One region of the Gordonia sp. p3-SID1431 genome, then DNA from elsewhere that is predicted to be linked to it. Evidence: predicted binding sites of a transcription regulator. Region 1 holds the regulator's gene; the other holds the start of a gene.
What was found. Region 1 encodes HspR, which represses chaperone genes until heat shock. Its sites were predicted from a motif close to ANNTGAGTNNNNNNNACTCANNT; they were not measured.
Positions count from the first base shown of each region.

Region 2: a site for HspR is predicted at 2,915-2,937, ahead of lon (endopeptidase La). Genes of this name have one in related genera too.

Region 1 covers NZ_JAMBDT010000071.1:121-7,080, forward strand. Annotated here, with positions in the region: partial or broken gene M4D77_RS16680 (hypothetical protein) at 1-68, shown strand, start outside; gene dnaJ (molecular chaperone DnaJ) at 52-1,254, shown strand; gene M4D77_RS16690 (heat shock protein transcriptional repressor HspR) at 1,258-1,656, shown strand; gene M4D77_RS16695 (SRPBCC family protein) at 1,701-2,168, shown strand; gene M4D77_RS16700 (hypothetical protein) at 2,187-3,293, shown strand; gene M4D77_RS16705 (hypothetical protein) at 3,392-4,468, shown strand; partial or broken gene M4D77_RS16710 (FAD-binding oxidoreductase) at 4,507-5,670, opposite strand; gene M4D77_RS16715 (amidohydrolase) at 5,784-6,917, shown strand; gene M4D77_RS16720 (serine/threonine-protein kinase) at 6,922-6,960, opposite strand, start outside.
Region 2 covers NZ_JAMBDT010000096.1:9,678-16,637, reverse strand. Annotated here, with positions in the region: gene M4D77_RS19515 (ATP-binding protein) at 1-43, opposite strand, end outside; gene M4D77_RS19510 (helix-turn-helix domain-containing protein) at 40-2,049, opposite strand; gene M4D77_RS19505 (TnsA-like heteromeric transposase endonuclease subunit) at 2,046-2,771, opposite strand; gene lon (endopeptidase La) at 2,949-5,291, shown strand; gene M4D77_RS19495 (HNH endonuclease signature motif containing protein) at 5,372-6,960, opposite strand, start outside.

The sequences.
Region 1 (6,960 bases):
CCCCAACTGAAACATCAATCCAGACAACAGAACTCAAGGAGGTGACGTCTGGTGGCACCACAACGTGAGTGGTTAGAACACGACTTCTACAAGGACCTGGGCGTTGCTTCTGACGCTTCGGCTGAAGAGATCAAGAAGGCCTACCGCAAGCTCGCGCGCGAGCTGCATCCTGATGCGAATCCGGGTGACAGCGCGGCCGAAGAGCGCTTCAAGCGGGTGTCCGAAGCCCACAGCGTCCTCGGCGATGCCGAGAAGCGCAAGGAATACGACGAGACACGCGCCATGTTCGCCGGCGGACGATTCCGCGGCGGCGGCAACGGCTTCCCGGGTGGCTTCCCCGGCGGCGGAACCACCTACACCACCGGCGGCGGTGGCGACTTCGACCTCGGCGACCTGTTCGGCGGGGCGCAGACCGGGGGCGGCGGTGGCGGTTTCGGCGACATCTTCGACGGCCTGTTCAACCGCGGCGGCGGAACGCAACGTACTTCGACGGCGAGCCGGCCGCGTCGTGGCAAGGACCTCGAGACCGAGACGACGCTCTCGTTCTCCGACGCCGCGCTCGGCACGACCGTCCCCCTGCGGGTGACCAGTCCGTCGCCCTGCACCACCTGCCACGGCTCGGGCGCCAAGCCCGGGACCAGTCCGCGGGTGTGCGCGAACTGCAACGGTTCCGGGTTCGTGAGCCGCAACCAGGGCGCGTTCGGATTCAGCGAGCCCTGCCAGGACTGCCAGGGCACCGGGTCGCGGATCGACGACCCGTGCACCGATTGCGACGGCAGCGGCGTGAAGGTCCGGGCGCGCACCATCAACGTCCGGATCCCCGCCGGCGTCGAGGACGGTCAACGCATCCGGCTCGCCGGGCAGGGCGAGGCCGGTCGTCGTGGCGCCCCGTCGGGTGACCTCTACGTCGTCGTGCACGTGACCCCGCACAAGCAGTTCACCCGCAGCGGCAACGACCTTCGGGTGCAGCTGCCGGTGCGGATCTCCGAACTCGTTCTCGGAGCGACGGTCTCGGTTCCGACCCTGGAGGGTTCGGTCGGGGTGAAGATCCCGCCGAACACCACCGACGGCCGCACGCTGCGCGTGCGCGGTCGTGGGGTGCCCAAGCGCTCCGGCGGGGCGGGCGACCTGCTCGTCACCGTCAAGGTCGCGGTTCCGAACAAGCTCGACGAGGCCGCGGTCGAGGCGATGCGCGCCTACGACCAGGCCGAGCGGGCAAGCGGTTTCGACCCGCGGGCGGACTGGGGGCGATGAGTCATGGCCGGTGCGAGCAACTTCGACGGCGACGGCGCGACCTTCCTGATCTCGGTGGCCGCCGAACTCGCCGGCATGCACGCCCAGACCCTGCGGACCTATGACCGACTGGGCCTGGTCACCCCGCAACGGACGAGTGGCGGTGGTCGCCGCTACTCGTCCCGCGACGTCGAACTCCTGCGCGAGATCCAGCGTCTCTCGCAGGAGGAAGGCGTCAACCTCGCGGGCATCAAACGCATCATCGACCTGAGCAATCAGGTCGAGGCGCTCCAGCACCGCGTGCGCGAGCTGACCGACGAGGTGCAAGCGTCGCGGACCCGCCGCGGCGGCGAACTCGTCCCGGTGCCGCGCACCAACGCCCTGGTCGTCTGGCAGCCGCGACGCAAACGCACCACCGACTGACGTGGTTTCGACGCGAGCCCACGGACGTGCGTAACGTTGAGCGTATGGCTTCTGAACCCGTCACCACCGTCGACTCCGGCCCGCACAAGGTCTCGCGCCGGGTCGTCGTGAACGCCCCGGCCGCCGATGTGTTCGCGCTCGTGTCGAATCCGCATCGGCATCCGGAGCTCGACGGTTCCGGCACGGTCCGCGACACCCCTGTGGACGGGCCCGAGACGCTGACCCGTGGGGCGCGTTTCAGCGTCGGGATGAAGCAGTACGGCGTGCCGTACAAGATCACCTCGACCGTCACCGACTTCGAACCCGGTCGGGTCGTCGAATGGCAGCACCCGATGGGGCACCGCTGGCGGTGGGAACTCGAGTCGACGTCACCGACCACGACCGCGGTCACCGAGACCTTCGACTACTCGACGCTCCGGGTACCGAAGATCATGGAACTCATCGGCTACGACAAGAAGAACGGCAAGGGGATCGAGGGCACCCTGCGGGCCCTCGCGGCCCGGTTCGCCTGAGCCGGACCGTCACCCTTGATGGACTCCTCTTCCCCCGAGTCGTTCCCCGAGCCCGGCACCTCGGATGAACCCGTCGTCGTCCTCGGCATCGTCGCCGCGCCGGGCCAGGCGATCGACCTCGCCCGCAAGCTCATCGAAGCCGACCTCACCGACCACATCCAGACGACCTTCCCTGGCGCGCGCTGGCAGCTGGATCTCCTCGAGGCCGGCGTCGTACAGCCGCCGGCCGGCGACGCCGAGATCGTCGACGCCACAAGAGATCTTCTGCTCGAACACGAGTGGGATCTGGTGCTCTGCCTGACCGACCTGCCGCTACACGTCGGCAAACGTCCGGTCGTCGCGCATGCCAACGCAGTGCACGGCGTCGCGGTCCTCTCGGTGCCGGCGCTCGGCGCCACCGGAGTGCGGCAGCGGGCCCGCGGCATCATCACCGGACTCGTCGGTCAACTCCTCGGTGCCGACGCCGACGACCTCCGCGGTCACCAGAAGTCGCCGGCGCGGTCGGCGCTGCGCCATCGCGTGCGCCAACTCGGGACCGACGTCGACGAGGCGGGCACCGCGTTCACCGCGCGTGTCCTGACCGGGAACCTGCGTCTGCTCACCGGCATGGTGCGCGCCAACCGCCCGTGGCGGCTGGCACTCGGCCTGAGCCGCGCACTCACCGGCGCTATCGCGGCCGGGGTTTTCGCACTGGTGACCGCCGACATCTGGCTGCTCGCAGACACTTTCGGTGGGATTCGGCTCACCGGCGTGGCACTCGGTTCGATCATCGCGATCACCGCGACCCTGATCATCGGCGCCGACCTGTGGGAACGCGGCGGCTCCCGACAGACGCGAGAACAGGTGGTGCTGTTCAACATCGTCACCATGATCACAGTCGTTCTCGGTGTGGGCGCGTTCTACGCGGCGCTGTTCGTCTTGTCCGCGATCGGCGCGCTCTGCCTCGTGGTGCCGCAGGTCATCGGTGCGACGCTCGACCACCCAGTCGGCTTCACCGACTATCTGGAGGTTGCCTGGCTGACGTGCTCCCTCGCGACCGTCGGCGGCGCCCTGGGCGCCGGCCTGGAAACCGACGAGGCGGTGCGCGACGCCGCGTACACCCAGCACGCTGCCGAGTCGATCTGAGCCGGACGCCGGACACAGCCGGATGCCCCGGTCCTCGCGTCAGCCGCTAGGCTTGCGGGTCAGAACGCCACAGCAAGGTCGGCGACGGGAGGTGAACCATGTCCGAGGTACCGGCAAACGGTCCGATGCCAGGGTTCGTGGTCCTGGGTATCTCCGTCGTCGACGACCAGATCAGCTCGGTGGTCCGCGACGCCGACGGCCACGTCCTGGCGAGCAATCTCGTCGACCTTCCGGACGCGTCGGCGGCCGGTGCCGAGGCCGCGATCCTCGAACTCGTCGATTCCGTCCCTGTGGAGGTCGACCGCATCGGGATCTCGGCGTCCCGCGCAGACGTCCGCGATCACCTGGCTCGGGCCTTCGCGCCGGGCGCCGGCACCGGGCCGTCGTGGACGGAGAAGGTCGTCGTCACCGGCTATGCCGCCGCACTCGCCGAGATCGCATGCACGCATGCGGCGCGCGGTGGGGTGGTGGCCGTCGTCGACCTGGATCGCGATGCCGCGCCGGCCGCCGGCACGACCCTCGCCACCGTCGACACGTCTTCCGGCGCCGTCCTCGGCACGACCGACTTCGCGCCGGGCGAGATCGCCTCGGTCACCGACCCCGACGCGGCGACCCGGCTCGCGACGGCGGTCACCCGCCTGCCGCGCGGGCGTGACATCACGTCGGTCATCGTGGTCGGCCCCGGCGCGCAACTCCCCGGCATCGCGCCGGCCTTCGAGTACGCGGCGCAACGCCCGGTCACCGTCGCGGACAACCCGGCGCTGGCCTCGGCCCTCGGTGCGGCCGACGCCGCGGTGGTAGCCGCGGCAGCACCCCCCGTCGCTCCGCGGACGTCGACGGGACGTCGCTGGTGGTTCGTCGGCGCCGCCATCGGCGCGGCCGTGTTCCTGGCCGCCGTCGGGATGACGCTGATCCTCACCGCCGAGTCGACGGTCGCCGAACCCGCGCCCGTCACCGTGACCGAGACACCGGCAGCGGTCACCTCGACCCAGGAGGCGACGGTCACCGAGACCGAGACTGAGACCTCCGTCCGCACGACGACGGTCACCAGCACCCCGCGTCCGGTCACTCGAACGGAGACGGTGACCGAGTCGGCTCCCGAGACGTACACCGTGACCGAGACCGAAACGGTCACGGCTCCGGCCGGCGGCGAGCCGAGCCTCGAAGTCCCCTGAGCCGCAACCGGTTCGGGGAAGTCAACTCTTGTGCCGGCTCAGAACACCGGGTCGTGCTGGATGCGGCTGGCCCGGACGCCCGCGATGATCAGCGTGCGTCGGGTGTTCTCGATCATCTGCGGTGATCCCGCGATGAGCACCTGACGGTCCTGCCAGTCACCGGACCGGGCCACGACGTCGGCGAGGGTGCCGATCTCGTGGTCGATGCCGAGCTCGGCGGGTGTCGCCACCGCGTTGATCCACCACGGATCGCTCTCCTCCTGGGACACGGCGGTGACCCGCAGCCAGGGATTGGTCGACGCGATGCGGCGCAGGACGGTCAGGTCGTAGAGCTCGCCCGGGTAGCGCATGCCGTAGAAGATGTGCGTCTCCGGCGAATCCGCGCGCATGGACATCTCGATCAACAACGCCCGCAGCGGTGCGAGCCCGGTCCCGCCCGCCACCATGAGGACCTTGCTGTCGCGGTCGACGTGAAGCGTCCCGTGCCCCTGGGCGAGGGTCCACACATCGCCGATGCTGGTCTCGCTCACGATCGCGGTGCTGACCGTTCCACGGGGGATCGCACGCACGTGGAACTCCAGTTCACCGGCCGGGTTGGGCGGGATCGCGGGGGAGAGATTGCGCCACTGCTTGGGCCATTGCGGGGTGTGCACCTCGAGGTACTGGCCCGTGTTGAACGTGAGCGGCGAGTGGGCGAGGAGTCGGACGACCGCGAGGTCCCGGGTGATCCGGTACTTCTCGACGACCTCGGCGGTCCAGCGCGCGGGATGGGTCGCGCTCTCGGCCGCGCCCCTCATGACCCCGGTGACCAGCATCATCGCCTGCGAGACGGTCTGTTCGGTCTCGGCGTCCCAGTAACCGGCCATGAGGCTGCCGAACTCGCCCATCAGGGCGGCGTACATCACGTGGTAATGCTCGGGCTCGACCCCGAACTTGCGATGGTCGCGTCCGAGCTGCGCGAGGAACTCCACGAGTTCGGCGTGACCCGACTCGGCCGGGATCGCTTCCAGCACATGGTCGATGACCCGATGGAAGGCCACTCGCTGGGCCGCCATCGATACCCCGAACAGGTCACGCAGGTCGGGATCGATTGCGAACATCCGGGTGTAGACGTTGGTGACGAACCGGTCGGGCTGTCGATTGACAGCCGTCCGCAGCTGATGCAGCGCGTGGCGCGTATGTGTCGCCATCTCGAAAAGATCACACCTCCGTCGCGGCTCGTCTCCCCGCCCGGTTCAAGATAGTCCTCAACACGGCACAATTCATGATCCGGCATCCCATGTCGGACAGTGATGAGGTATGGCAAGGTACGGGGATGACGTCCCTCGAAGGGGTCCTCACGGGCATCGTTGATGCCCATGTGCAGCACTGGAACCCGCGGCGTACCCCGTGGGCGGCCACGCGGGCGTCGCGGCTGTACGGGTTCGTCCCCACCTTGGGCGACCGGGTGTTTCCGCTCGTGGTCTCGCGCGCCGACCGCGAGTACATCCTGACCCCGCGCACCGTGGCCCGGGCCTACGAGCCGCGCCAGTACGCCACCGATGCGGCGCTGGTGCCGACCGTGGTGGGGGTACCGATCGACACGGTGGTGCACGTCGAGTCGCATTGGCGCCGCGAGGTCGCCGACGCCGCGGAGCCCCCGGTGGACAGCACCGCCGTCGAGGAGACCCGATATCTCGAGAGCCTGCCGTTCGGCCAGGCCGGTACCCCCCGCCTCGGCGCCGTCATCTCGCACGGCGATCCGCGGACCCGCACGTTCGCGACCATGCTCGACGAACAGTTCGCGGCCTCCCCGCGGTTCCGCGGCATCCGCATCGTCGCGTCCCGACATCCTGATCCGCGAGTCCGCGACGGCGGGGACACCGACAACCTGCTGTCCTCGACGGCGTTCCTCGAGGGGTTCGCCGAACTCGCGAGCCGCGATCTGGTCTTCGAGGCGTCGGTGTACTCCCATCAGCTGTACGACGTCATCCTGCTGGCCCGGGAGTACCCGGACACGACGATCGTCCTCGACCACTTCGGCATCCCGGCGGGGGTCTTCGGTCCCGTCGGTGTCCGCACCGGCGCGACAGCCGCTGCGCGCGCGGACATCTGGCGATTGTGGCGAGAACGGATGACGACCCTCGCGAACCACCGCAACGTCGTCGTCAAGCTGTCGGGTCTGGCGATGCCGATACTGGGTTACGGTCACGAACGGTGGGGCAACATCGGCGGTCAGGCCACGCTCGCCGAGATGATCGGTCCCTTCGTCGAGCACATCGTCACCCATTTCGGGTCGGACCGCATCATGTTCGGGTCCAACTATCCGATCGACCGGCCCAACGCCGCGGTCGACGTGCTGGTCGGCGCGCTCGTCGACTGTGTGTCCCAGTGGGGTTCGGAGGCTCTGCGGAAGATCTTCCGCGACACCGCTGTTCGTGTCTATACGATCGATGACGCGGCGGGTTGACCGCTCACCGGCCGCGGGGCCACCAGGTCGAGCGTTGCGGCGA
Region 2 (6,960 bases), on a different contig from region 1:
GCGGTTGATTGTTTCGAAGCCATAGTGCCCATGGGTTACTCATTCGTCGAATACCTCATAGCTCGAATCGTCTGCACCTTGGTACTTCTCAAACACATCGAGGTCATCGTCCAAATCCCAACCTGGAGGGCGACGTTCTGCTCTCCTCGCGAGAAGGTCGATAACTCCTGGCAGTGATGCAATCTCGTCGTCAGGTTGGCCATCGCCAGTATCGCTTGCCGTGGAACGGGTGCTGGCCAGGCGTCGTGCGAGGGCGCGGTCGCGCTTGGATTTGGTGTTGCCTTTGGACCACTCATCGAGGAGGTTGCGGACGGCGTCCTGTGGGTCGACATGCCGGTTTTCGCGGACGGCCAGAAGCTTGGTGTAGTCGGCGGCGTCCGAGGAGAAGGGCTGGTCGAGTCCACCTGCGTGCTCCCAGACCAGAGGCGACCATTTGCCAGATGAGGGGTCGCGGAAGTACACGCGTCGAACATCGCCGCTGTCTATGTGGATTGGCCATTTTCTAGCCTTCGGACCACCGAAGTTGGACTTGCTATTCCGGTAAGGGTTGAGCGCCGCGCCATCGTATCGGCGCCCATCCACTTCTATGCCATAGTGCTGGATCGTGCGCCACTCCACATTGAGAAACTCGTACGCAAGGTCCGGTGAGGACGGGATGGTGAGTCCACCGGCGCGAGCCAGGCCGATCTCGTACATTTCGAGCGGTGATAGCTCGAGGCCGGGCGTCTCAGGGAGACACAAGCCTTCGTGTTTCGACCGGTGGTACACCCGAGCTGTCCACTCGCGAATTATCGACTCAAGCTCGGCGACGTAGTAGAACGCTTGACTCTCAATGTCTTCACCGCGGTGATAGACGTCGGGTCCCTTGTAGCCCGGCAGTTGCTGAAGCAGGCCGAGCCGAATGGTCTTGAAGAAGCGTTCGACAGTTGGCTTGTCTGACGCCTTCTTTACGATCGCAGGCTGAATCGAGATTCCGAGTCGCGCACAGGCGGATCTGACATGGTGCGAGAGGTAGATCTTGCCATGGTCAACAACGATTGACTCGGGTAGGCAGCCTGGGATGCTCGGAGTGGCATCGTCTGCGGTCGGGTCGTCGCGTTCGATTGCGATCGAACTAGGCACGCCGTGAAACGGCCACGCTCCGTCGTCGACCGGTTCTTGGGGCGTGACCGACTGGTGTAACACATTGGCCACGTCGATTGCCTTGGTTGAAATCGGGGTCAGGCGCAGACCGACAATGCAGCGTGTATAGAGGTCTTGCGCCACAGTGAGTTCGACCGGCACCCAACGCAGCGTGATCGGCTCCATCGCGAACACGTCGAGGCGCGTTGTGTCGAGTACGAAGTACTCTCCGGGGCGCGTGGCGCGCAAACGGCCATACGGGGCCTCCGGCCGGTCGGCGGCGATTCGCCGTGCCTTTCCGCTGCCAAATGAATAGCGACCCTTGGAGAGCTCGTCCAGCCAGCGGTAGGCGGTCGCATTGGATGGGGTGGGCGCCAGATCGGCGCCACACCGCTCGGTCAGCAGATTGTTGGCCTGGTCGATTACTATGTTTCTGCTGGGTGTGGATTCGCGTGTGTACCGATTGAGTACGTCGAGGCACGCCTCCCGCCAGAGTGGGTCGATCGGCGAGCGCTGCTTCCTTGCTTCGACGAGGCCGGCTGGTCCTGACTCTTGATACGCCTTCACCCAGCGTTTGACGGTGCGGTCAGACATGTTGTGTGCGAGAGCGACCGTTTCGGAGCTGCGACCGATAGAGTCGCCGCTGTTGTGATGCATCTCCAGTACTGCTTCGACGACGGCGAGCCGTGCGTTGTAAGTCTCTTGCTGTTTCTTCGTAAGATTCGAAAGCAGTTGTCCGGACGTCTCGCAGGGCCTGCGAGGTGCGTCGAGCGGCTGAGAAGACCTCACGAGGTGTGGAGTGCTCACCGCTCGTGTGCCGCGATCCGATTCGACTATCGACCGACTGTCGCTGATCTCGACTATGCGGACCACGGATCCGTCGATCCACACCCGATCGCCAACAGCAAGTCGATAAGTGTTGCTCATACGGCCTCGGCTCGATGGATCAAGGTGTTGTCGCCGAATGGCCGGGTGAGATCGGCCGTGAAGGTGCCCGTCCACAGAAGCTCGAGGACGATGTGTCGAGGCCGTGCAATCCGCTCGGCTGCGAGTGTGGCTTCAGCGTGCGCGATTGAGAGCTCCTCTGGAAATCGTTCGAGCACCGTCTGGAACAGGGCCGCGCGCGACTCGCGGCGAGCCTGAGAAGCGAATCTGATGTTGTTGATCAACGCCGAGTCCTCGCCGGTCCAAACCTCATAATCGGCGGAGAGGCGCTTGGACACCACCTTGGTCCACGTGAACACGGCCTTGACCTCGTCTTTCTGCGCGATTCGTGGATTCTTGACGTCCACGACCAAATATGACCCATCAGCCCGCGTCAGTAGGAGATCGGGACAGTGGCGTCGGCCGGTACCTCTGTCGTCGCCGGTGATCCAGAAAGGTTGCGCCGTGATCCAAACGACTTCGGGATCGAAGTCGGCAAGCAAGATGCGGTCGCGTTCGAGAAGGCTTTCGTAAACCACGTGGTCGGCTGTTGTACGGGTCCAAAAAAGACCTGGATAGTGGCGTTGGCCGGCGTGGGACGGTGGCAGGCGCACTGGCTGGGCTCGGGCCATCGAGCTGATCGAGTGATCCCTGACCTGACTGATGGTCTCGTCACCGGCTTCGGTAACGAAGCGAATCTCGGTCGCACCGATCTGATCAGGCATTTTGCTATCGTGCCGCATGACAGCCCGATGAGAACGATGACACGCCTATGACAAGCCGATGAGAAAATGACACGTTCGGTGAGAAGCTACAACCCCGTTCGCTCCTGGCATAAATCGCCCGGGAACAAGATTCCTGCCACCTGGGTTGAGTCGGTCAGACTTAACTCTGGAGGTTTCATGTCGCAGACATATTCACTGCCGGTTCTCTTCGTTCCCGACGTCGTCGTCCTGCCCGGCATGGTCGTGCCCATCCCGCTCGACGATGCCGCACAGGCCACGGTCGACGCCGCCCGGGCGAGCGAGACCGGGAAACTGCTGGTCGCCCCACGTCTGGACGACCGGTATCCCACCTACGGTGTCATCGCGTCGATCGTGCAGGTCGGCCGTATCCCGGGCGGCGGCATGGCAGCCGTCGTCAAGGGTGAGCAGCGCGCGCAGATCGGGACCGGGACACCCGGTCACGGTGCGGCGCTGTGGGTCGAGGTGACCGAGGTCGACGCCGTTGACGCCACCGACGAAGAACGTGAACTCGCCGGCGAGTACAAGAAGCTCGTGCTGGCGATGCTGCAGCGCCGCGAGGCATGGCAGCTCATCGACGCCGTCAACAAGATGTCCGATCCGGCGGATCTCGCCGACACCTCGGGCTATGCGTCGTGGCTGTCCGACGAACAGAAGCGTGAGCTGCTCGAGACGCCGGTGACCGCGGCGCGGTTGCGGCTGCTCATCGAGTGGACCGGCGATCATCTGGCCGAGTCCGAGGTGACCGAGAAGATCGCCGAGGACGTCCGCGCGGGCATGGACAAGCAGCAGAAGGAATTCCTGCTTCGCCAGCAGCTCGCCGCCATCCGCAAGGAGCTCGGCGAGGACGAACCCGAGGGCGCCGACGACTACCGCGGCCGCGTCGAGGAAGCCGACCTGCCCGAGAAGGTGCGCGAGGCCGCGCTCCGCGAGGTGGGCAAGCTCGAGCGTGCCAGCGACCAGTCGCCGGAGACCGGATGGATCCGCACCTGGCTCGACACCGTCCTCGACCTGCCGTGGAACACCCGGACCGAGGACTCGACCGACGTCAAGGGCGCGCGCGAGATCCTCGACGCCGACCACCACGGCCTCGACGACGTGAAGGACCGCATCGTCGAGTACCTCGCGGTGCGTGCCCGTCGCGCCGAACGCGGCCTGCAGGTCGTCGGCGGACGCGGGTCGGGCGCCGTGATGGTGCTCGCCGGTCCTCCCGGGGTCGGCAAGACATCGCTCGGTGAGAGCGTCGCCCGGGCGTTGGGCCGCAAGTTCGTGCGCGTCGCCCTCGGCGGTGTGCGCGACGAGTCGGAGATCCGCGGCCACCGGCGTACCTACGTCGGTGCGCTGCCCGGCCGGATCGTGCGGGCCATCGGTGAGGCGGGATCGATGAATCCCGTTGTGCTGCTGGACGAGATCGACAAGGTGGGCTCGGACTACCGGGGCGACCCGGCCGCCGCGCTGCTCGAGGTCCTCGACCCCGCGCAGAATCACACCTTCCGCGATCACTACCTCGATCTCGATCTCGACCTGTCCGATGTGCTGTTCCTCGCGACCGCCAACGTCATCGAGAACATCCCGTCGGCCCTGCTCGACCGTATGGAGCTGGTCACGCTCGACGGGTACACCGAGGACGACAAGGTCGCCATCGCCCGCGATTACCTGCTGCCCCGGCAGGCGGAGCGGGCGGCGCTGACACCCGACGAGGTGACCGTCACCGATGCGGCGCTGCGGGAGATCGCGGCCAACTACACCCGCGAACCCGGTGTGCGGCAGTTCGAACGGCTGCTGGCGAAGGCGCTTCGCAAGGCCGCGACCAACCTCGCGGTCGAATCGGGAGACGGGGGAACCGCGACGGCGCCCGTCATCATCGACGAGCCCGATCTGCGCGACTACCTGGGGCGTCCGCGCTTCACGCCGGAATCGGCGGAGCGGACGGCGGTCCCCGGTGTCGCAACCGGTCTCGCGGTCACGGGCATGGGCGGCGACGTCCTGTTCATCGAGGTGAACGCCACCGAGGGTGAGCCGGGTCTGAAGTTGACCGGCCAGCTCGGCGACGTGATGAAGGAGTCGGCGCAGATCGCACTGTCGTACGTGCGGGCGCACGCCGAGCAGCTCGGCGTCGACCCGAAAGCGCTCGACAAGACCATCCACGTGCACGTTCCGGCCGGGGCCGTGCCGAAGGACGGTCCGAGCGCCGGCGTCACCATGGTCACCGCGCTGGTGTCGATGGCGACGGGACGTCAGGTGCGCAGCGATGTCGGGATGACCGGCGAGGTCACGCTCAACGGGCGGGTCCTGCCGATCGGTGGGGTCAAGCAGAAACTGCTTGCCGCACAACGCAATGGGCTGAAGACCATCTTCATCCCGCAGCGCAACGAGCCCGACCTCGACGACGTGCCGGCCGAGGTGCTCGACGCCCTCGACGTGCGGCCGATGACCGATGTCGCCGAGATCGTCGCGCAGGCGCTGGAAGTCGCCGTCGACGCGCAGGTCTCCGCGGCCTGATCCCGCGCGCTGTAGCCCAGGCCCAGCCAACACCCCGGTGGTACGTGGACGATCACGTTCCGCCGGGGTGTTGGCGTCTGTCAGAAGGGTGGCGGGTCGTCGGGCGTGTCGGGTTGATGGCTGGCTGCCTCGGCTCGGGCAAGTCGATCTGCTTCGCGTTGTGCCTTGTTGCGGGCACGTTCTTCTCGCCGCTTCGCGTGTTTCGCGGCGGTGCGTTCGGTGATCGTGCGCGGTTGTCGGCCTTGTTGTTGTCTGCCTTGCCGTTCGGGCACGATGATCCGCGGTGTCGGTGGGGCTTTCGCGGCTTGTTCGAATCGGATGCGCCGCAGGTTGGGGAAGAGGTCTTCGAGGGTTTCGGCCTCGCCGGGGATCACAAAGCCCTCGGGCGTGACGTATTCGGTGACCAGGCGGCCCTCGTCGTCGCGGTACTGCACATCGGTCCAGTCACCGTGGGTCTTGTGCAGATGACCGGGACGGCATTTGGCGTTGAGGTTCTCACTCGAGGTCGCACCCCCGCGTGCCGGCCGGGCGTGGTCGTACTCGGCGACGTGATCGACATCGGCGGTGAATGCCGAACGCGTGCAACCCGGCTCGGTGCAGTAGCCGTCGCGCACCCGCACGAACTCCGCGCACGCACTTGTCGGACGATACGGGTCACCAGGCAGGGCAGCCGGGTAGACCACCACGACCTCCGACGACACCGGCTCCGCCGACGATGAGGCCGAAGTCGGGGGCGTCGACGCGTCACCCGCGCCGCCGGCGTCGGTGTTGGTGTTGGTGTTGGTGTCGGCGTCATCTGTAGCCTGCTGTGGCGCGGCGATGTTCGCCGTCCGCGTGGGCTCGTCGTCGTATCCGCCCTCGCCGGCGACGACCTGCGTGGGTGGTGTGCGGATGGGGGTGACCGGTCTGATGGTCGCGTCGGGCCGGGCGGCGAGGTCGCGCACATGCTCGTCGGAGATGACTCCGTGCCCGTCGACCCAGCCGGGTCCGGACCCGCCGGCCAGGGTGTCGGCGTCGGTCACCACGTGAATCACGATCTCGGTACTCGCCGCCGAACCTCCAGGATCGACAGGTGTTGTGGTGCAGTCGGATTGTCCGCACGCACAGGTGAACGCTGTTCGGGTGAGCAATGCGTACATGGCGTCGGACTTTCGTTCCCCGAGGGTGCGGCCATCCCGGTCGCACACTGATGCGGCCAACTCCCGTACCGAGGCGTTGGAAGCTCGGATGTTCTCGGCGGCCATGACCGCGGTGATCTCACCGGTGCCGTCACCGTGGTTCTCGGTCCACACGCCTCGTTTGTCGAGCGCTTCGCGGCGCCGTTCCCGGACGGCGTCGGCGTCGTGGCCGAAGACCAGGCGGTCGATCATGTCGCGCAAACCTGACGTCGACCACGACCCGGACCGGGAGCGCAGCAGGTCGGCGATCGACTCGTCGAGCACCTCGATGATCCGGCGGCTGGCGGGGTCGTCGGGGTCGAGAAGGTGATCATCGGACACCAAATGCGTGCGGCCGATGATCTCCCGGATCTGGTGCGGCCCGATGATGCCGTCGCGCAACGTCTCCAACACCCGCGGCAACCGGTCACGCAGACACAACGCCTCGTCAACCAGCATCCCCGCCCGGTAGCGGGTGATCCCGGCCTCCCGCGAGACCCGGGCGACGATGT